DNA from 3 places in the Embleya australiensis genome. Region 3 is predicted to be linked to each of the others. Evidence: riboswitches for the same ligand, from Rfam matches in the RefSeq annotation. Region 3 holds a riboswitch; each other region holds the start of a gene.
What was found. Region 3 has a riboswitch for cyclic di-AMP ahead of ACMXN5_RS17920 (transglycosylase family protein). Riboswitches for the same ligand answer to the same signal wherever they lie in the genome.
Positions count from the first base shown of each region.

Region 1 (7,537 bases), on a different replicon from region 3:
CGGGCGCAGCAGCCCCGACAAGGCAACCCGTCCGGCCACACCCCGGACACCGAGGCCACCCACACAACCCGCACCCTCCGCACCACCCACGCCACCCACGCCACCCGCCGGCACCGGTGCCTCCCTCATGCTCGGCTGCTTCGAACGCGCCATGTTCCCCAGGGTCTCCCGCGCGGCCCGCACCCTCCTGCCCGGACTGAAGGTGCCGGACAACCAGGGCTGCTGCGGAGCACTGCACGCGCACAACGGCGAATCGACCAAGGGCCGCGCCCTCGCCCGCCGCCTCGGCGAATGCCTCCCCGGCCGGATCGTCACCACCTCCGGCGGATGCGCCGCGCACCTCGCCGACGTCATCGGCCGCGACCGGGTCGCCGAACTGTCCGAGGTGGTCGACGCCTCGGCACTGCCCGAACGCCGAGTGGCCGGCCGCCGGGTCAGGGTCACCCTCCAGGACTCCTGCCACCTGCGCAACGGCCTCGGCGTATGGCGCGAACCGCGCGAAGTCCTCTCCGCGGTGGCCGACTTCGTGGAAACCCCGGGCGCGGGCGACTGCTGCGGCGCGGCCGGCACCTACTCCCTCCTGCGCCCGATCGAATCCCGCCGCATCCTCGACCGCAAGCTGGACGCGATCGAGGCCAGTGGCGCCGACGTCGTGGTCGCGGTCAACCCCGGCTGCCTGCGCCAACTCCGCACCGGGCTGCGACGCCGCAAGTCGCGCGTACGCGCGGTACACCTCGCCGAATTCCTCACCACACCCAACGGCGGCGCCCGGACGCCCTGACCATCACGGGCCCGACACCGGCGTCTCGGGCCGAGTTCGGCGTATGCGACTCCACACGGGGGGAGCCGCATACGCCGTACCCGACCCGAGACACCCACACTCACCCGGCTCGGCTCTGCCCTGCCCTGCCCTGCCCTGCCCTGCCGAGGCTCCGGCGAAGTGACAAGCAACTCGGAGTGAATGGCGCCAGGACCACGGGCCCACGACCTCGCCGAGACGCGCCGTGTTTCGCTGACACCGGCTGCTTCGACCGACTGACAGAATCGGCACATGGCCGGACCGCGTGCGCGGGCACGACTTCGCTGGACGGGGTCGGCCGCAGAGACACTGATCTTCCTGTCCAGTGTCGCGTTCCTGAGCAGCACCGCCCGGTGGGCGCTGATCGTGTGGGTCGTCGTCGGGTCGCTCTACATCGCCGGCGGGTTCGCGGCCGTTTGGCGGGGACAACCCGTCGAGGCCGGCGCGGTCACGGAGCTGCGCGCTCTGGCCCGGTGGTCGTGGATCGCGCCGCTGCTCGCGGGGACGACCGGCGCCGTGTCGGCGGTGACGGCTCTGCTTGCGAAGGACCAGGTCGTCGGCGGTCATCGTGATCTCGGACTGACGGTCGCCGCTTCGCTCGGAGTGATCCTGTCGTGGGCGCTGATGCAGGTCGGCTTCGCGCAGATCTACCTCGTCATCGACGTCACCGGCGGGCACGGCGACCTTCGGTTCCCCGAGGGCACGACGCCGTCGTTCCTGAGTTTCGCGTACTTCTCGTTCACGCTCGCCACGTCGTTCGCGACCAGCGATGTCGAAGTCGTCGGTGTGCGGATGCGGCGGATCGTGCTCGTTCACACCGTCATCGCCTACTTCTACAACGCGCTGGTGGTCGCCGTCGCGTTCCAGGTGCTTCAGGGGCTCGTCAGCCCGTGAGACGCGATTCTCGCGCGACCGGTACCGCCACCGTCCCGGCCGCGGCCGGACCCATCCGGTCGGCATCGGGATGGTCGGACCAGGCGCCAAGCCTGCCCGGTCCCGGTGCGATACCCGCGCCCGCGAATCGGGCTGCCGGTGCGGGACAGCCGCTGCCCGAGTCGGTTCGGCTGACGCTCAGTGGATGAGGACCCCGGCGGGCGCCGCCCGACACGATCACCCGCAGTTCATGTACGGGCAAATCACCCCATTCGGGGCGGGTCAGACCGAAGCGCTCCACCGCGCCACCCGGTTCGAACGGAGCCATCCCGCCGAGTGCCCACACCACAACACGCACGCCCTTCGCCCTCGCCGCCTCCCATAAACGGGCAGGTCGAGCCCCATTTCGACCCGTTTTCCACCGTCCCGAGACTGTCGTTTTCGACAAACCCCGTGGCGCACGTCACATCCCGCGTACCGATTGTCAGAAACTCGCACGCACCGTGAACCGAGTTTCCACGATTCTGACTCCCTGCAATTCCCGCATCACTCTCCGCTCAAGGTCCCGGGCACAATGCGTGGACGCTTCGGGACTTTCGGTCCCGGAATTCCACCCTTCCGACCCGAATCTTCGGTTTCGGCGAAACGTGATGTTTGGATCCGAGTCGGGTGTATGCGTAGCTTGGTGCTTCGCCGCACCGGTCCGGTGTTCGGCGGAATGTGTCTCCCGGTTCGCCGAATCCTGCCGCCGGAGAGGCCACGGTACGAAACCCGAAAGGCAGGAGCGGGGGAACCAAGTGGAATGCCGTCCCGGGCGTCCGCATGTCGCGGACGTTCGATAACGACGGCTTGGGGTGAAGCCGTGCCCGCCTCCTCGATACCCGAGGAGTCGACGCCGGCCGGGCGAGACTCTCCAGCCCGAATCCGACAGCTCACTTCGTAGGCGTGGGAGAAGGAAAAATCTTCGTGCAGTCGTTCATCACCCCTGCCCGCAAGCCCAAGAACGCGCGCCTCGCGCTCACCCTCGGCATGGCCGGCGCCATCGTCGCCGCCCCGCTGATCACCGGCTTCGCCACCTCCGCCACCGCCGCCCCGGTCTCCGTCTGGGACAAGGTCGCCATGGGCGAGAGCTCGGGCAACTGGCACATCAACACCGGCAACGGTTTCTACGGTGGCCTGCAGTTCACGCAGAGCACCTGGAACGAGTTCGGCGGTCAGCAGTACGCCCCGCGTGCGGACCTGGCCACCAAGGACCAGCAGATCGCCATCGCGGAGAAGGTCCTCGCCGTACAGGGCCCCGGCGCGTGGCCGAACACCTCGGGCCCCGCGGGCCTGACCCGTGGCGGCGCCGCTCCGGCCGTCTCCCCCAACGCCAAGTCGGGCTCGACCAAGGCCACCGTCAAGGTCGCCCCGAAGGTCGCCGAGAAGCCGGTCGAGTCCGCGCCGGCCCCGAAGGCCCCGAAGATCGAGGTCGTCCCGGCCGCCGAGACCACGGCCACGACCACCACCTACTCCGTGGTCAAGGGCGACACCCTGTCCAAGATCGCCGCGGCCAAGGACGTCGAGGGCGGCTGGCACAAGCTGTACGCCGACAACAAGTCCGTCATCGGCGGCAACCCGAACCTGATCCTGGTCGGCCAGAAGCTCTCGCTCTCCGGCAAGGCCGCGGCCGCCACGAAGACCGAGGCCAAGGTCGAGACCAAGACCGAGGCCCAGGTCGAGACCAAGACCGAGGCCAAGCCCTCCGTGTCGGTCAAGGTCGCGCCGAAGCCCGTGACCAAGGAGAAGGCCCCCGTTGTGGCCAAGGACTCCTCGGCCAAGGCCGGCAGCACCGCCGTCAACTCCTCCGGCTACGTCGCTCCGGTGAACGGCGCGCTGGGAACCGCGTTCGGCACCGGTGGCTCCATGTGGTCCAGCGGCAGCCACACCGGCCAGGACTTCGTGGTCGGCACCGGCACCTCGGTCAAGGCCATCACCTCGGGCACCGTGGTCAGCGCCGGCAACGGTGGTGCCTACGGCAACGAGGTCGTCATCAAGCACGCGGACGGCAAGTACTCGCAGTACGCCCACCTGTCCAGCATCGGCGTCCGCGCCGGCCAGACGGTGAGCACCGGTCAGCAGATCGGCCTCTCGGGCGCGACCGGCAACGTGACCGGCCCGCACCTGCACTTCGAGATCCGCACCACCCCGAACTACGGCAGCGGCATCAACCCCGTCACCTACCTGCGCGCGCACGGCGTCAACCTCTGATCCGAGCACAACCGGGAAGTTCCAGGGCCGGGCCCGTCGACCACGCGTCGACGGGCCCGGCCCTGTTCCATGCCCGCCGCGCGGACGGTGCCGGCCGGATGGGCACCGTCCGCCGAAGCGGCCGTATCCGCCACGCACCGAGCGAGCGGCGCTTCCCCGGCGTCAGCCCCGCGCGGGGTAGCGCTTCGGCAGCGGCAGCCCCCGCGCCGCCATCAACTCCCGCAACCGGTCCGGATAATCGGTGATCAGCCCGTCCACGCCGTCGTCCATCAGCTTCGCCATGGTGGCCGGGTCGTCGATCGTCCACGGCACCACCTTGATGCCCAGTCGGTGTGCCTCGTCGACCATCGCCCGCGTCACGTAGGGACGGTAGTTCGGATCGCCCACCTTGCCGTCCTGCGGGAAGCCGTGCACCGGGGAGAACGAGGTCGCGCCGAACGACTCGATCGCCCGCAGCGGGTCGCCGCCGAAGTCGTCGATGTCCAGACCGCCCAGCCAGGGCGAGGCGCCGGGCTTGCCGACTTGGAGGAAGTCGTAGTTGGTCAACGCGACCAGCGGCAGCCGGGGTTCGACCTGACGCATCCTCATCAGCGAGCCCCAGTCGAAGCTTTGGATGGTGACCTGGCGCAACAGCCCGGCCCGGCGCACCTCGCGCGCCACCGTCTGCACGAACTGCTCGCGCGGCGCCGTCTCGTTCGGCGCGCCCGCCTCGACCTTGGTCTCCACGTTGAGCTTCACGCCGCGTGCGTGCCGCCGGTTGACCAGGTCGAACACCTCGGTGAGCAGCGGCATTCGGGCGCCGGGCGAGGTGGTCTGGCCGGGGAAGCCCGGGAACTGCCGTGACCCGCAGTCGAGGGTACGGACCTGGTCGAGGGTGAGCGTGTTGACGTACTTCCCGACGTAGGGGAACTCCGGGTCACCGGCCCGCACGGGTCCGGTGTCGGCACACTTGCGGCCGTCGACCTTGCGGTCGTGGGTGACCACGGCCCGGCCGTCCTCGGTGATCTGGACGTCCAGTTCGAGGGTGGAGACCCCCAGGTCCAGGCCCTTGGCGAAGGACGCGATGGTGCTCTCCACGGTCAGGCCCAGACCGCCGCGGTGCGCCTGTAGGTCGAAGGTCCTGTGGTGATTTCCGTGGCGGTCCGCCGCGGCGGCCACTCCCGGCGCGGCAACGACCGCCGCCCCGGCCAGGATCGCGGCCGTGACGGTCTTCCATCCGGACATGGACGTCTCCTTCTCGCTCCGTTCGACGACCCTCGATCGTCGACGCCCACACCCTGTCCCGCACCACATGATGCGCGGGGAGGCGACTCGTGGCGCCCAGACGAAGAAGAAGCGAAGAAGCGGCGAATCGCGCCACCGGAACCGCAACGGCGCACCCTCAACCACCACTTCGCACCCGGTCCGCCGAGCAGAACGCACCCACGACAGGTACGCGCCGGGCGCCGGACGGGATCGAATCCCGTCCGGCGCCCGGAGGTTCCCGGTGCCGCGCCCGTCGCGGAGCGCGGCACCGGCGTCCGGCCGCGGCTTGAGAACACCTCATCAAGCCCGGCCGGAACCCGGTGTTCCCGGGACCCGGCGATCCGGCGATCCGGCGCCGCCGGCCGATCCGGCCCGGGATCGGGATCACCGGCGGTACAACACCGCCTCCGGCGCCGCCGCGGTCAGCGTCACCGCCTTCGGGTGGACCGGCACCGCCCGCCCGGGCCGGTCGTCCCGACCGAGCAGGAACGCCCGGTTGATCCCGTTCACCGTGATCGTGCTGCCCGGGTCGACGCCCGCGACGGTACGGATCGCCACCACCTCGACGATGTCCGACGCCTGCGTCCCGTGCGGCAGCCGTACCGTCGTCGCCGCCGGATCGTCGCGCTGCAACGACCAGTCCACCCGCCCGCGATCCGAGCGGTACAGCGTCGGGTCGCCCTTGACCCGCACACCCAGCGCGACACCGTTCCACCCGGCCGCGCCCGCCGGCGGCTCCGACGTGGTCTTGCGGATCACCGCGTACAGGTAGTCCGTCGGGTCGGCGATCAGCGTGGTCGTGTCGGCCGGCGGGTCGGCCACCACCCGGCCCTCGCGCCGCATCTCCCGGACCATCACCGGATACACCCACGGATGCCGGTCCACCATCTCCTCGCGCGCGGTCCGGGTCGGGTCCGCCAACCGTTCCACCGCCGCTGGCGCGAACCGCATCGGGTCGTCCACCACGTCGCACAGGTTGTTGTTCAACGTGCAGGTCTGCAACAGCGGATGGCCGTCCTCGTAGCGCCCGGCGAACGGCGTCGTGCCGTGGTTCGGCGACTGGAAGAACGCCGTGCCCGGCACCGCCCGGCCGCCCCGGTCCACCTCGACCCGGTACGCCCACTCGATGTCGGTGGTCCGACCCCAGCGGGCCATCAGCGCCGGCGTCGAGGTGCCGCCGTCCTCGTTGCTCCACACGATCGTGTAGGTCAACACCCGGTGCCCGGCGGTCGCCGCCGGGGCCTCCTGGTACCAGGCCAGCACCGGGGTGTCGGTGACCGCGTTCTGGAACGGACCGGTCGCGCCGCCCGGCGCGCCCGGGATGTTCCGGCCGTACAGGACCGGCGCGTTCGCGGCGACCGCGTGCTCCCGGTCCCCGGTCGCGATCGTCCGCGTCCGCAGCCGGGAGACGTGCACCACCGACCCGGCCGGCGACGACCGGTCGGCCGCGAAGCGGATGCTCAGCTCGTGCCGGCCCTTGCGCAGCGCGCCCAGCGCGAAGCCGCGCTCGGTGGGCGTGGCGCCGAAGACCACCACGTCACCGGCGGGCCGGCCGTCCACGAACAGCTGCACCACCGCCGACTCCGCACCCGCCTTGCCCCAGTCCACGCCCGGCGCCGCCACGGTCAGCGTCACCAGCGCCTCGCCGTCGCGCCCGGTCCGGAACGGGACCACCACGGGGCGCCCGTCGCGGTGCACCGAGAAGGTGCCGTGCGCTCCCGTGGTCGCCGCGGCCGAGTCGGCGGACCCGGCGGCCTCGGCCGCCCGCGCCGCCGAGGCCGGGCCGGCCAGTCCCGCCGCGACGGCGAGCACCGCCCCGGTCAGCACGAATCGACGCAGACGATGGGTACGAGATCGAGCGAACACGAGCAATCCCCCGAACGAGATGGGTGAGTCCGACCTGCCCACCGTGGCCGGCGTACGGGGCGCGGGCCAACCCCCGCACGGGCAAATTCCACCAACCGTCATCACCGGGCCCACGTCCCGACACGCCCCGGCCACGCAGCGGGCCGACGGCACGCCGATGTCCGATTCGTTCAATACCCGACGCATCCGCACGCCTAGCGTCGAACCATGGAGTGGATCACGAACGACATGATCGACCGGGCCGAACGTTTCCTGTGGGCCTCGGGCCGCGTACTGGAACAGCGCCGATTCGCCTACCTGTTCGGCACCGGCAAGCCGGCCGAGCCGGGGGCCGACGGCGAACGCACGGCTCGGGCCGAGCCCGATCGGGCCGGACTGCTCGCCGCCCTGGCCGGATATCGCACCCCCGACGGTGCCTACGCGTACGGCCTGGAACCCGACGTGCGCGGGCCCGAGTCGCAACCGGCCACGCTGCGCACCACGATGCCGATCCTGGCCGAGGCG
Region 1 covers NZ_CP182423.1:1,895,526-1,903,062, forward strand. The annotation lists gene ACMXN5_RS38545 ((Fe-S)-binding protein) at 1-781, shown strand, start outside; gene ACMXN5_RS38550 (DUF1345 domain-containing protein) at 1,052-1,693, shown strand; cyclic di-AMP (ydaO/yuaA leader) riboswitch at 2,432-2,633, shown strand; gene ACMXN5_RS38555 (transglycosylase family protein) at 2,702-3,922, shown strand; gene ACMXN5_RS38560 (glycerophosphodiester phosphodiesterase family protein) at 4,085-5,146, opposite strand; gene ACMXN5_RS38565 (hypothetical protein) at 5,552-7,033, opposite strand; gene ACMXN5_RS38570 (hypothetical protein) at 7,241-7,537, shown strand, end outside.
Region 1: it holds a riboswitch for cyclic di-AMP, as region 3 does, so the genes downstream of both, ACMXN5_RS38555 (transglycosylase family protein) here and ACMXN5_RS17920 (transglycosylase family protein) in region 3, are expected to answer to the same signal.

Region 2 (7,537 bases), 2.7 Mb from region 3:
GCGCTGTACCTGCCGCTGCGCGGAGTCTCGGCGATCGACGTCGAGGGCGGACCCTTCTACGATTCCGACGCCGATACGGCGTTGTTCGACGCGTTGCGCGCCGGCCTCGACGGGACCGCCGTCGAGGTGCGCGAGGTCGCGACGGACATCAACGATCCGGCGTTCGCCAAGGCGGCGGCGGATCGATTGCACGAGTTGATCACGAAGGGACACGTGGACTGAGATGAACGGACGCGAGGCGCGGGGCCGACTGCGCACGACGGTCGAGCAGGGCGGCGTCGTGATCGGCGCGGGCGCGGGCACCGGATTGTCCGCCAAGTGCGCCGAGGCCGGGGGTGTGGACCTGATCATCATCTACAACTCGGGCCGCTATCGCATGGCCGGCCGGGGTTCGTTGGCGGGACTGCTGCCGTACGGCGACGCCAACGCGATCGTGGTGGAGATGGCGGGCGAAGTGCTGCCGGTGGTGCGCAGTACCCCGGTCCTCGCGGGGGTGTGCGGCACCGATCCGTTCCGGATCATGCCGCACTTCCTGGACCAACTCGCGGCCATGGGCTTCGCGGGAGTGCAGAACTTCCCGACGGTCGGCCTGTTCGACGGCGTCTTCCGGCAGAACCTGGAGGAGACCGGGATGGGCTACGACCTGGAGGTGGAGATGATCCGGCTGGCGGCGGAGCGCGGTCTGCTCACGGCGCCGTACGTCTTCGACCCCGAGCAGGCCCGTGCGATGGCGGCGGCCGGCGCCGATGTGCTGGTCCCGCACCTGGGCCTGACCACCAAGGGCAGCATCGGCGCGACCACCGCGGTCACCCTCGACCAGGCGGTGGAGCGGGTGCAGGAGATGCGCGACGCGGCGGCGGAGGTCGATCCCGACGTGCTGGTGCTGTGCCACGGCGGGCCGATCGCCGAACCCGAGGACGCGGCGTACGTCCTGGCCCACACCACCGGCGTGGTCGGCTTCTTCGGCGCCTCCAGCATGGAGCGTCTGCCGACCGAGGTGGCCATCACCGAGCAGGCACGGGCGTTCAAGAGCATCACCCCGAGTGGGGACGCCGCCACGACGGGCGACACCCCGGCACATCCGTAACGACCGCGCCCGGCAGCAGCCGCGTGGCGCAAGCGCACGTCCGTCCGTCCGACCACCACGAGCGTGAGGACCCGGCATGTACAAGTTGACCGTGCTCTACGGCCACCCCGACGACCCCGCGGCGTTCGACTCCTATTACTGGGACAAGCACGTCCCGCTGGCCCGCACCATGCCGGGGCTGACCGGCTGGACCATCGGCAAGTGCGAACCGGATCCGTCCGGCGCGAAGCCGCCCTATTACCTGGTGGTCGCGCTGTACGCGCCTTCGCGCGCGGAACTCGAGGCGGTGCTGGATTCGCCCGAGGGGCGGGCCACGGTGGCCGATGTGCCCAATTTCGCGACCGGTGGCGCGACGTTCCTCTGGGACGAGGAGCGGGTAGTGGTTCCGGTAGAGCTGCCCGCGACGGAATAGCCCGTCGCTGACGCACGCGTGACCGCGTGGCCGCGCACCGTGTACGCCGGCGCCGTGACCTGCAAGGACGGCGACAAATCGGGCAAATAGGTGTTATTCCCCCTTATGGGGGACGTCACAAACCGCCCGAAATGTTTGCCAACCCGGCGAACCGGTGCGTAGCTTCGTGGTTGTTCGCACAAGCGGACTCCCCGGGCGGTACGCCGAATCCTGCCGCCGCCCGAGGGAAGCAGTCGATATCGACTGGCGGCAGGAGCGGGGGAACCAAGTGAGCCGACATCGGCACTGCCGATGCCTGGGGTGAAGCCATGCCTGTGACAGGCGAGGCCGGGCCAATCGTCCGAACCCGACAGCTAACTTCGTAGGCGCCCGACGAGGTAATCAATGACCTTCCGTGCCATCACCGCTCCGGTTCGTTCGCTCTCTCGTGGCCGTCGCGCCGGCATCGCCGTCGCCGCAGGTGCGGGTCTCGTCCTTCCCCTCGTGGGCATGGCGGGCAGCGCGAACGCCGCGACTTCGTCCACCTGGGACGCGGTCGCCCAGTGCGAGAGCACCGGCAACTGGAGCATCAACACGGGCAACGGCTTCTCCGGCGGTCTGCAGTTCACCCCGAGCACCTGGAACGCGTTCGGCGGCAGCCAGTACGCGGCCAGCGCCGCGCAGGCCTCCAAGGCGCAGCAGATCGCCGTCGCCGAGCGGGTCCTGGCGAGCCAGGGCCCCGGCGCCTGGCCGGTCTGCTCCGTCAAGGCCGGCCTGGGCAAGGGCGGCGACGCCAACGCCACGGCCGAGTCCTCGACCACCGGCAAGACCAAGTCCTCGGTCGAGCCGAAGGCCGAGCCCAAGTCCGAGGCCAAGCCCGCGACCGGCAACGCGCCGAAGCTCAACGTGCAGCCCAAGCAGGACGTCGCCAAGCAGGACGCGCCGAAGTCGGCCGCGACCGAGCGGGCGTCGGGCTCCGGGACCTACACCGTCAAGTCCGGTGACACGCTGTCCGCGATCGCGGCCAAGTTCGGTGTCAAGGGCGGCTACAAGGCCCTGCACACGGCCAACGCCGGCGTCATCGGCGACAACCCGAACGTGATCGCGGTGGGCACCAAGCTCGCCGTCTGATCCCCCCTCACCACGTGGGCCCCGCCGAACACTTCGGCGGGGCCCACGTGTGCGCCGATCGCCCCTTCGCCGGCGCCCCGATCGTCTCCGCCGCACTGCGGCCGGTCGCTCGTGCCTACCGGACGCGAGTAGGCCGAACGGCCCGGTCAGCTCTGCTCGGTGCGCAAAAGCCGCAGGAACGCCTTGATGCCGGAGATGACTTCCTGGTTGTCCGTCAACTGGCTGATGGTGTCCTCGAAGCGGCGGCCGAGGGCGTCCACCTTGCGGTCCGCCTCCTGGAAGCGCCTCGTCGTGTCGGCCGCCCCGAAGACCGTCGTCTCCTTGAGTTGCTCGATGCTCTCCAGCAACTCCTTGGTGCGGGTCTCCAGGCCCTCGACCTTGGCCTTGAGCGCCGTGACGTCCTGGCTGACCGCGAGCACGTCGTCGCGGGGGTGGGTCACCTCGCGCAGCATGGTGCGCAGCCGCTGGGACAGGTGCTCCGCATACGCCTGACCGGGTCGGAACAGGGTGCTGAGCAGGTAGAACCCGGCGAACCAGTAGCCCACCACGCCACCGGAGATCCAGGTGATCAGCGCGATCACCGCGGCGGAGAGCACGTGTGCGCCGATCGCGCCGTAGAGCAGTCGGCGGGCCATCCGCCGGGCCTCGACGTCATGCCCCTCGGGAACCGCCAGGCCCCGCTCCCGGCTGATCGCGATCTCCGTGATCACCCGCTGGGCCCGGAAGTACAGGTTCCACGGCGCGGTCAGCACCAGGATCAGCCAGAACAGACACACCGCCCCCGCCCCGAGCGAGAGCAGATCCGCCAATGACGTGTCCTCGACGAAATACAGCACGATGCCCAACGCCGTCGTGCCGACGAACAGCAGAACCGCAAGCAGCCTGGTCGCACCCACCCGAATCGCACTCCCACCCCACCCGGTGCCCGGCCCACCCGAGCACGCTGCTCGGACTGTAGAGCACGAAGATCGGCGTGGTCGGGTTCAGCCGTCGGCAACCGATCCGTCGCAGTCGGGAATCCACGAACCATGGATTCCGGCCGGTACCCGGCGCGGCAGTTCGACGACCGCGATCGGCGGCGCGGTGATCCTGCGCGCGTCCAGCACCAGCAACTCCGAGGCGTTCCGGGCGAGATCACCGACCACGGTGAGCAGGTAGCCGTCGTCCTCGGCGGTGCCGCCCTCGGCCGGCACGAACACCGCCTCGCCGGGCATGCGGTCACGCCCCTGCCCGGCGATCCACCGCTCCCCGCTCACCCGGTCGTACTTGACGATCGCGTACTCGCGCAGCCCCGCCCCGGGAAAGGCCGACACGTAGCCGAATCGGTGCGGCCGGCCCACCGCACGGGCATCGATCGTGGGGAACTCGACGACCAGCGAGTCCAGTTCCTGCTCGCCCGCGATTCCCGAGGCCGGGTCCAGGATCCATCGGTGCGAGATCGCGCCGACCACGGGTGGTTCGGGGTAGCCGGGTGCGCCCACCCACCACCGCCAACTCGTCTCCCACGCGGCGCGATCGAACCTCGGCGCCTCCAGCACGATCCGCCCGCGCGCGTCCTCGTACGCGTTGGCCACATGCAGCACCATCCCCGGCGACACCTCGAACCAGGTCGGTACGGCCGGGCCGGTGCGCGGCATCACGCCGATCCGGGGCGCGTAGGACTCGCTCCAGCGGTAGGGCACACCGGAGGACTCGGCCGGGTTGAACACCACCGGCAGGTCGAGCCAGACCACATGACGTCGCGTCAGGCCGAAGTCGTGCATCAGCGAGGGCCCCGCGCCGCAGATCACCTCGCTGCGGATGATCCGCCCCCGGGGCGAGGCGACGTGGTACGTGAGATACGGCGGGGTCGGCGAGTAGCCGAAGAAGTGCAGTTCGCCGGTGCCCGGATCGGTTTTGGGATGCGCGGTCATCGCGGTGGTCAGCCCGCCGGCGAAGTCGTACGGGCCGACCGTGTCCAACTCGCGGGTCACCTCGAACGGGAGGTTGGCCTCCTGGAGCGCGAGCAGCCGACCGGCGTGTTCGACGATGTGCGTGCCGGCGATGCTCGCGGTCAGGTCCACGCTGCCGTCCGCGCGCACGTACGGCGCGCCGTTCCACGCGGGGGTACGTACCCACCGGTTGCGGTACCACTCGGCCCGGCCGGCCCGCAGCCGGATGCCGTGCAGCATGCCGCTGCCCCGGAACCAGTGCGACGGCACGTCACCGGGTCGCGGGTTGTGCCCGTTGCGGATGTAGCGACCGTTCAACTCCGGCGGAAGCATGCCCCGAACCTTCAGGTCGCGCCGGTCGATCTCGTCGGCGACGGGTGCGAAGTGCTCGGCGAGATAGGGCTTTCGCAGGTCCACGACGGCGCGCTCCGATCACCTGGGTCGGCGACTGTAACACCTGCCGCCGCCGATCCGGCACCCGATGTGAACGCGCCCTCGCCGACCTGTGCGCCCCGAAAGAGATCCGCAACCGGCCGGAAACCCACACCACTTCGAGGCAAACGTGACAAAGTCCCGGCAATACGCGAAGGCGGGCCGGGGCGCTCGCCCCGACCCGCCCACCGCCGCGCGCCCTAGCGCGCGCCCAACTCCTCGGCCAGCGCGGTCGCGAAGGCCTCGATGTCCGCCTCGGTGGTGTCGAACGCCGTCATCCAGCGCACCTCGCCGATCGACTCGTCCCAGGTGTAGAACCGGAACCGCTTCTGCATCCGCTCGGTCACATCCGCCGGCAGCACCGCGAACACCGCGTTGGCCTGCGGCATTCGGGACAGCGTCACTCCGTCCAGGTCGGCGACCTTCTCGGCGAGCAGCGCCGCCATCGCGTTCGCGTGCCGCGCGTTGCGCAGCCACAGGTCGCCGGAGAGCAGCGCCTCGAACTGCACCGATACGAACCGCATCTTGGACGCGAGTTGCATCGCCGCCTTGCGCAGATACTTGATGCCGCGCGCCGCGTCCGGGTTGAGCACGACCACGGCCTCGCCGAACATCAGGCCGCTCTTGGTGCCGCCGAAGGACAACACGTCCACGCCCACGTCCGTGCTCAGCGCGCGCAGCGGCACGTCCAGCGCGGCGGCGGCGTTGGCCAGGCGCGAGCCGTCCAGGTGGGCGAGCATGCCGTGGTCGTGCGCGTGCGCGACCAACGCGGCGATCTCGTCCACCGTATAGACCGTGCCCAGTTCGGTGCTCTCCGCGAATGAGACCACCCTCGGCTGGGCCCGGTGCTCGTCGCCCCAGCCCCACGCGTGCGTGTCCACGAGTTCGGGGGTGAGCTTGCCGTCGGGGGTGGCCACGGTGAGCAGCTTCAGGCCCGCCACCTTCTCCGGCGCGCCGCACTCGTCCACGTTGATGTGCGCGGTGGTCGCGCAGATCACCGATTCCCAGCGGTCGGTCATCGACTGCAGGCCGACCACGTTGGCCCCGGTGCCGTTGAACACCGGGAACACCTCGGCGCGTTCGCCGAAGTGGGCGCGGAAGACCTCGGTCAGGTGCTCGGTGTAGACGTCGTCGCCGTAGGAGATCTGGTGTCCGCCGTTGGCCGTGCCGATCGCGGCCAACACCTCGGGATGTATGCCCGCGTAGTTGTCGCTGGCGAAACCGCGCGCGTCGGGGTCGTGACGCGGGGTCAGGGGGCGTTCAGGCACAGTCGTTTCCCGTTCAGGTCGATGGCCGGGGTGTTCCACAGACCCGCGATCTCGGTGGCGAGATCGGCGACGTCGGTGAATCCGGCGAACTTTGCGTTGGGTCGGGCGTCCCGCATCTCGTCGTTGACGAGCGCCTTGACCACCAGGATCGTGGCCGCCGCCTCGGTGTCGGTGAACGCGTCGGCGAGCGCGAGGGTCCAGGTCTCCGCCGCGGCCTTGGCGGCGGCGTAGCCCGCGTTGCCCTGGGTCGGCTGTCCGGCCGCGGCGGCGGAGATCAGTACGAACCGGCCGCGCGGGCTGCGCGCCAGCGCTTCGTGGAAGGCCAGCGTGGTGTGCTGGAGGGTGCGTACGAGCAGGCTGTGCAGCAGGGCCCAGTCGTCGAGCGAGTTGTCGCCGAACTTCTTGCCGCCGCGCCAGCCGCCGACCAGGTGCACCAGCCCGTCCACCCGGCCGTGCTCGCGCTCGACCTCCTCCGCCCAGCGGCGGGTGGCGTCCGGGTCGAGCAGGTCCACCACCGCGCCGTGCGCTCCGGGCGCGGCGTCCACGCTCGCCCGCAGTCGTTCGGCGTTCGCGTCCGCGCCGTACACCTGCGCGCCGGCGCCGACCAACCGTTCGAGCACCGCCCGTCCGGTGGGTCCACCCGCGCCCGCGACCGCGATCACCGCGCCTTCGAGACCGTTCATCACTGCGACTCCTCGTTCACGTGCCGTTCGTCCTGCCCCGTACCCCGGTGGGCGCCTGCCGCACCCATCACGTCGGTCGCGTCCGTCGCATGCGCACGGTCACGACACCGCGGCCTCCCGCTCGGGCGCCTCGATCGGGCCCACCGGCGGGGCGTCGGCGGTGATCCCGCGTGTGGACGCGATCACGTCGCGCAGCCGCCGGTTCAGCGCCTCGTAGAACATGCTCAGCGGGAACTCGTCGGGCAGCACCGCGTCCACGAGCGCCTTCGGCGGGCCGTCCATCGGCAGTGCGGCGGTCCCCTTGGCCCACACCGACCCCGGGTGCGACGGCACATACTTGGCGACCAACTGGTAGCCGGCCAGCCAGTGGCCGACCTTCGATCGGTCGACACCCTCGCGGTAGAGCCGGTCCACCTCGTCGAACAGGCCGAGCACCGCGTCGGTGATCCGGTCCCAGTCGATGGTGAGCCGGTTGTCCGACCAGTCGAGCACACCCGCGCGGTGCAGGTAGGCGAACAACAACTGCCCGCCGAGCCCGTCGTAGTTGCGCACCCGCCCACCGGTGACCGGGAAGCGGAACAGCCGGTCGAAGATCACCGCGTAGCGCACCAGCG
Region 2 covers NZ_CP182422.1:1,401,181-1,408,717, reverse strand. The annotation lists gene ACMXN5_RS05775 (Tm-1-like ATP-binding domain-containing protein) at 1-222, shown strand, start outside; gene ACMXN5_RS05770 (phosphoenolpyruvate hydrolase family protein) at 224-1,087, shown strand; gene ACMXN5_RS05765 (EthD family reductase) at 1,164-1,499, shown strand; cyclic di-AMP (ydaO/yuaA leader) riboswitch at 1,721-1,883, shown strand; gene ACMXN5_RS05760 (transglycosylase family protein) at 1,989-2,609, shown strand; gene ACMXN5_RS05755 (hypothetical protein) at 2,756-3,505, opposite strand; gene ACMXN5_RS05750 (carotenoid oxygenase family protein) at 3,593-4,957, opposite strand; gene ACMXN5_RS05745 (threonine aldolase family protein) at 5,173-6,240, opposite strand; gene ACMXN5_RS05740 (SDR family NAD(P)-dependent oxidoreductase) at 6,222-6,923, opposite strand; gene ACMXN5_RS05735 (DUF6421 family protein) at 7,023-7,537, opposite strand, start outside.
Region 2: it holds a riboswitch for cyclic di-AMP, as region 3 does, so the genes downstream of both, ACMXN5_RS05760 (transglycosylase family protein) here and ACMXN5_RS17920 (transglycosylase family protein) in region 3, are expected to answer to the same signal.

Region 3 (7,537 bases):
CCCACCACTTGGCCGGAGTGGGCCACCGACGGCAACGGTGACGGCCAGGCGAGTCCGTGGGACCCGGCCGACGCCATCCCGGCCGCCGCGCGCTACGACTGCTCGCTCGCCAAGTACGTCGCCTCCGTGCCGGGGGATCGCACCAACAACATGCTCGCCGCGTACAACGCGGGCGCGTACCGGGTGATGCAGTACAAGGGCATCCCGCCGTACACGCAGACCCAGGACTATGTGAAGAACATCCGGGCCCTGGAACAGAGTTTCGGCGTGGTCCAGACGCCGCTGCAGCCGATGGCACTCGCCGCCGGCGCGGTCAACTGGGCGCAGACCAAGCTCGGCACGCCCTATCTGTGGGGCGGCGAGGGCACCGCGGCCGACGGCGGCCGGTTCGACTGCTCGGGGCTGACCCAGGCCGCCTACGAGACGGTGGGCATCACACTGCCCCGGGTGGCCAACGACCAGTGGAACGCCGGCCGGCACCCCTCGCGGGACCAACTCCTGCCGGGCGACCTGGTGTTCTTCGCCACCGACCTGCGCGACCCGCGCAGCATCCACCACGTGGGGATGTATGTCGGCAACGGCCAGATGATCCACGCGCCCTACACCGGCACGGTGATCAAGTTCGGCCCGATAGACAAGCCCGACTACATCGGCGCGACCCGGGTCACCCCCGAGGGCGCCAAGTCGCTGCCCGACCGCAGCCCCGGCTCGGCGAACAACGACTCGGGCGCGGGCAGTCCGGCCGCCGACCCGGGCAAGACCGCGGCCGGGAACGCGAGTTCGACCGGCGCGGGCAAGGCGGGGAGTGCGGCCGGCGCTCGGACGCAGCCGCGACTGCCCGCCGCCGACCGGCCGCGCGAGGCGACCGCGGGCGACACCCGCGCGCGCTGACGGGCGGGGCTCGCCGCGCCGCGCGGTCGAGCCGGGTGCGGCCGGGGGCGGGCGAGCGGCGATGATGGGGCGGTCCGCCCTGGGGCGACGACGCGACCCGATCCGCCGGACGGGCCTCGACGGCAGAAAGGCCCGGCCGAGATGGCGATGATCCCCGGCACCGGCAGGTTCACCGCCGTGGCCGCCGTGCTGGCCGCCGCGTTCACCGCCGCGGTGGTACAGCTGACCGGCCCCTACGGATCGCCGACCCGGTACGCGCCGACCCTGCCGATCGGGATCGAGGCGCTGGCCCCGGTGCCCGGCGTCGGCGGCGCGGTGATGCAGGTGGTGGCCCATCAGGACGACGACCTGTACTTCATGAACCCCGACATCGACCACGCGGTGCGCGCCGGCACGGACAACGTGACCGTCTTCCTCACCGCGGGGGAGGCCGACGGCCGCAACGGCCCCGGGAGCCGTCCGGATGTGCGGGCGTACGCGGCGGCGCGCAACAACGGCTCGCGCGCCGCCTACGCGTTCATGGCGCTCGGGGACCGCGCGGCGCGCTGGGAACGCCACAGCATCCGCCTGCGCGACGGCGCGCACGCCGAATTCGACCGCCTCGTCGACGCGCCCAACATCAAGCTGGTGTTCCTCAACACCCGCAAGGAGGAGGGCATCGGCGCGAAGGGTCGGCTGCGCACCCTGTGGAACGGACAGGAGCGCGAACTCGACACACTGGCGCCCCTCGACGAGCCGGCGGGCGGGCCGTACGCGTACACCCGCGACGGGCTGATCGGGTCCCTGACCGACCTGATGCGGGCCCAGGCGCCGAGCGTGGTGCGCACGCTCGACCCGGACCCCGATCGCCAGAAGCACGACGACGAGCACCCGGCGCACGCCGACAACCACGGCGTCTCCGACCACCAGGACCACACCGCCGCCGCGCGGTTCACCTGGGAGGCGCTGCGCCGCTACAACACCGACCGGCCCGTCGGGGCCGCCGCGGCGATCGCCTATCGCGGCTACTACAACGAGCGTTGGCCGCACAACCTGGAGCCGGTCGCCCGAGAGCGCAAGGACGCGATCACCCGGGTCTACGGCTGGACCGACCGCGAGCACCACTGCCCGGGCCGGGCGGACTGCGGCGACCTCAAGGTGCGCGACACCGCGTCCCGCAGCAACTGGCCGCAGAGCACCACCTACCGCTTCCCCGACCCGGGTCCCAGGCCCGTGCTCGGCGCGGACGGTCGATCGAGCGCCTGGTCGGTGCTCGGCGGCCGGATCACCCGCTGGGCCGAGGACGGCGCGGGCGTCTGGTCCGCCGCGCGCGACCTGGGCGCCCCCGGCGACGGCGAACTCGCCCCGGCCCCGGCCGTGGTGCGCATGGCGGACGGGCGGATCCGGGTGTTCGCGCTGCGGATCGGCGGCGCGGACCGGGCCGATCGGGACCGGCTCGCGATCGTCACCGCGATCGAGTCGGCGCCCGGCGGCGATCTGGGCCCGTGGCAGGACCTGGGCGGCCCGGACGGCGGTGCGACGGGCCTGGGCCCACCGGTGGTGCAAGCCGACGGCGCGGGCGGGTTGCACCTGTTCGCGCGCGATCGGGCCAAGGGCATCGGCACGCGGTACCTGCCCGCCGGGAGCACGGTGTGGTCGCCGTGGCGCGACCTCGGCGGCGCCGAGATCGTCGAGGGCCCGACCGCGGTCACCCGCCCCGACGGCCGGGTCACCGTGTTCGGCACGGCCCGAGAGGGCATCCGCGCCTGGGACGTGGTCGGCGACCGGTCCGGCCCGCCGCGCACGATCGCGGCGGATCACCCGGTCGGGCCGCCCGCCGCGTCCGTGGGCGCGGACGGCCGGGTCACGGTCGGCTACCGGCGGGCCGGCACGGCCGAGATCGCGGGCACGACCGAGACCGGCCCCGACACGTGGGTGCCCACGGCCACGCGCACGGCCGGGGCCGGCTACGAGCCGCTGTGGCAACTGCCCCGCCCCGACGGCACGTTGCTCACCGCGACTCGGGACGCCGAGGGCCGCCCTGTGGTGCTCGGCGCGACCCCCACGCCGCTCGTGCTCGACGACCACCCGACCCCGACCGGCCCGACCACCACCCTCGACGGCACAGGCCGCCCACTCGCCCTGTGGCTCGACCCGACCACCACCCTGCACACAACCCCCCTGCCCTGAAGCCCCGCCCCCCGAAGCCCCGCGCCTGAAGTCTCGGCGCCCGAAGCCTGGCGCCTGAAGCCCCGGCGCCCGAAGCCTCGGCGCCCGAAGCCCGGCGCCTGAAGCCCCGGCGCCTAAAGCCCCGACTTCCGACCCCCGAACCCCGACCCCCGAACCCCGACCCTCGAACCCCGACCCTCGAACCCCGACCCTCGAACCCCGACCCTCGAACCCCGACCCTCGAACCCCGACCCTCGAACCCCCCCAACCCCGGCGCCTGAAGCCTCGGCGCCTGAAGCCCCGGCGCCCGAAGCCCCGACGCCCCGAACCCTGGCGCCTGAAGCTCCGGCACCCAACCCCGGCGCCTGAAGCCCCGGCGCCCGAAGCCCCGGCGCCCGAAGCCTCGACGCCCGAAGCCTCGACGCCCGAACCCCGACGCCCCGAACCCTGGCGCCTGAAGCTCCGGCACCCGAACCCGCGCGCCTGAAGCTCCTCCGGTACCCGAACCCCCGCGCCGGAAGCCCCGGCACCCGAACCCCCGCGCCGGAATCGTCCTACGTCCCGGGACTGCCACCCACCCGCCCCGCGTGCCCCCCGCCCCCGGCCTGCCGCTCGCCCCGCGTCCACCCGCCCCGCGTCGGCCTAGCCCCCCTTCCAGGCCCGCCCGGCCGCTTGCCCCGCGCCCGCGCCCCGCCCGCCGCGCCCGCCCCACCCCCGCGCCCGCCCACCCCACCCCCGCGCCCGCGCGGCCCGCACGCGCGAACGGCGGGCATCCCCCGAAGGGGACGCCCGCCGTTCGGCGCGGGAGTGCGGTGGATCAGACGTTCACGCCGTGGCTGCGCAGCCACGTCATCGGGTTGACCGCGGAGCCGTAGTTCGGCGTGGTGCGGACCTCGAAGTGCAGGTGCGGGCCGGTGACGTTGCCGGTCGCGCCGGAGAGCGCGATCTTCTGGCCGGTCTGCACCTTCATCCCGGCCTTGACCGAGATCGAGGACAGGTGCGCGTACTGGGTGTACTTGCCGTCCGCGTGCCGGATCACGACCTCGTTGCCGTACGCGCCGCCCCAGCCGGCCGAGACGACCGTGCCGGAGGTGACCGCGCGCACCGTGGTGCCGGTCGAGACGGCGAAGTCCTGGCCGGTGTGATGGCCGCTGGACCAGCGCGACCCGCCCGAGCCGAAGCTCGCGGTCAGGGTGGCGCCGGAGACCGGGGCGACATACGAACCGGAGGCCTGCTCGGAGCCCTTGGCCGGGGAGTCGGCCTTGGTGCTCTCGGTCTTGACCGTGGTCTTCGGCGCGGCGGCCGGCTTGACCTCGGTCTTGGCCTCGGCCTTGGGCGTCTCCGCCTTCGGCGCCTCGGCCTTGGGCTCGGTCTTGGTTTCGGTCTTGGTCTCGGCGGCCGGCGCGGCCTTGCCGTCGACCGTGAGCTGCTGGCCCGGGAAGATCAGGTCCGGGTTCTCGCCGACCACGCTCTTGTTGGCCTCGTACAGCTTCGGCCAACCGCCGGGCACGTTCCTGGCGTTCGCGATCTGCGACAGCGTGTCGCCGGCGACCACGACGTAGGAGCCGCCCGCCGCGTCCGTCTTGGCGGTCGTCTCGGCCTTGGGCGCCTCGGACTTGGGAGTCTCGTCCTTGGGCGCCTCGGTCTTCGGCGCCTCGCTCTTGACCTCGATCTTCGGCTTGGCGGTCTCGGTCTTCGGCGCCGGCTTGGCGCTCTCCGTCTTCGGGGCCGTCTTCGGCGCGGTCTTGCCGCCCGCCGAGCCCGTGTCGAGGTCCGGAGCGGCACCGCCGCGGGTCAGGCCCGCCTTGACCGAGCAGACCGGCCAGGCGCCGGGGCCCTGGCTCTTGAGCACCTTCTCGGCGATCGCGATCTGCTGGCTCTTGGTCGCCTGGTCGGCGCGCGCGGCGTACTGCGAGCCGCCGAACTCGTTCCAGGTGCTCTGGGTGAACTGGAGGCCGCCGTAGAAGCCATTACCGGTGTTGATCTTCCAGTTGCCCGTGCTCTCGCACTGGGCGACCTTGTCCCAGGTGCTCACGGACGCGGCCTGAGCCGTGCCCGCCCCGATGATCGGCATGGCGACGCCGACACCGGCGACGCCGGCCGCGGCGATCAGACGCGTGGTCCTGCTGGTGCTGCGACGGCGATGACGCCCGGTTCCGGACAGCATGGCTGGATCCTCTCCCACGCCTACGAGGTGAGCTGTCGGATTCGGGCCGGAGATCGATAGCCCGGTCACGTTCCGAAGAACGTGGCTTCACCCCAAGCCGTTCACGGCCGCCGACCGTCTCGATCGGTGCCGTGCGCGGCGGTTCACCTGTGGTTCCCCCGCTCCTGTCGTGTGGTGCTCGTCAGCCTCCCGAACGGCCGGCGACAGGATTCGGCGTACCGGCGATCGGGGTCCGTGTGGGATACGGACGGATCGAACGCTAAGCAGGCCCCGCCGAAGATCACAAGTCTGTGTCGGATAGAAGCCGATTATCCGTTTTGCGGTTGAGCGCAATGTAGATGATCCCTTACGGAAAGGACCGTAGTTGGCGTTCCGTGGTGGATTCGGCCGGATCGGGTGACAGAGAACCTTGATCGAGCCTCGTATGGATCACCCGCGAATGATCACCGAAGTCCCGTTCGTCACAGGCGCATCGCGCGTCTCGGGTCCGGAATGGCGCCGTTACCCATCGCCGCACCCGTCCGCACCCGCAGCCGGAGTGATTCGGCCCACAGGACAAAAGCCCCAAGTCCGATTCATCCCGGCGCACTTCACTCCACGCGCTCCCCGCGACGCCGACCGGACAGCCGGCGTCGCATCGAGGCGTTCGGAGCACACGAAGGCGCTCGGGGTGATTCGGGAGCACAGGACGCGCGGCACACGTTCGGCCGGCCCGGCGCTCACCCCGTGGCGCGTCCCGCGCCCGTCACCCGCGCCGCGCCTGCCACCCCGCCCACGCGCTCTCCACCATGTCGGAGACGTCCAGGCGGGCCTTCCAGCCCAGTTCGGCCGCGATCCGCTCGGCGCTCGCGACCACCCGGGCCGGGTCGCCGGCGCGCCGGGGCAGCGTCTGGGGCGCGAACTCGCGCAAACCGGTGACCTCGCGGATGAGTTCGACCATCTCGCGGACCGAGGTACCCCGACCGCGGCCGACGTTGAGCACCAGGCGCGTGTCCGGGTCGGCGGCGAGCCGGCGGGCGGCGGCCACGTGCGCCTCGGCCAGGTCCACCACGTGGATGAAGTCGCGCACACAGGTGCCGTCGGGGGTGGCGTAGTCGTCCCCGTAGATCACCGGCGCCCGGTCGGCCGTCAACTTCTCCAGCACCATCGGCACGAGGTTGGACACGCCCGCGTCCGCGAGCTCCGGCGCGCCGGCGCCCGCGACGTTGAAGTAGCGCAGCGAGGCGTAGGAGATCCCGTGCGCCCGCGCGGTGGCCCGGATCAGCCACTCGCCGACCAGCTTGCTCTCGCCGTACGGGTTGATCGGCAGACACGGGGTGTCCTCGTCGACCAGGTCCACGTCGGGCATGCCGTAGACGGCGGCGCTGGAGGAGAACACGATCCGGGGCACCTCGGCCGCGACCATCGCCGCGAGCAGCGTGCGCAGGCCCTCCACGTTCTCCTCGTAGTAATAGAGGGGACGCGCGACCGACTCGGGCACCTGCTTCTTCGCCGCGATGTGCACCACGCCGTCGACCCGGTGCGTCCGGAACGTCTCGTCGAGGAGTGCCCGATCCAGGACCGACCCGACGATCAGCGGCACCCCGTCGGGCACCCGCTTCCGCTCGCCCGAGGAGAAGTCGTCGACGACGACCACATCCTCACCGGCCGCGAGCAACACTCGCACGACATGCGTCCCGATGTACCCGGCACCGCCGGTGACAAGCCACTTCATGACGCGAGCCTATCCGGCATCCCGAACGTGCGGCGGAGCCGCGACGGGGGCTCGGACCCGGCGGCGCGGAGATGTCCGACCCGGGGGCGGTGCGACCGTTACCATGCACGGGATTTCGTGTACAGAGTTCACACATCGCACGGAAAAGCTCCCACGTTGCTGTGCGGTAATCGCATCATCGGAAGGGCGTGGAACGCGTGCGACGCGTTTTCTCAATGGGCCGACAGGGGACGTTGGCCGATCGTTTCTCGGGCCGGGACAACAGCATCGGGCTGATCCGACTGCTGCTGGCCACGGCCGTCGTGGTGGCGCACGCACACATCCTGGGCGGCTTCGGCAAGCGTGAGCCGGGCAACGGCTTCACCGGTCAGCAGGTCGGCCTCGGTCGGATGTCCGTCTACGGCTTCTTCGTCCTGTCCGGCTTCCTGATCACCCGCAGCGGCATGCGCACCACGACCGGGCGCTACCTCTGGCATCGCCTGTTGCGGATCCTGCCCGCCCTGTGGGTGTGCGTGCTGTTCACCGCGTTCGTGGCGGCGCCGATCATGTTCCGGCACCAGCAGGGTTCACTGGACGGCTTCTGGCGGCACGGGGAAGGACCGTTCGGCTACGTCCGC
Region 3 covers NZ_CP182422.1:4,145,132-4,152,668, forward strand. The annotation lists gene ACMXN5_RS17910 (C40 family peptidase) at 1-891, shown strand, start outside; gene ACMXN5_RS17915 (PIG-L family deacetylase) at 1,033-3,060, shown strand; gene ACMXN5_RS17920 (transglycosylase family protein) at 3,857-5,206, opposite strand; cyclic di-AMP (ydaO/yuaA leader) riboswitch at 5,209-5,393, opposite strand; gene galE (UDP-glucose 4-epimerase GalE) at 5,952-6,920, opposite strand; gene ACMXN5_RS17930 (acyltransferase family protein) at 7,136-7,537, shown strand, end outside.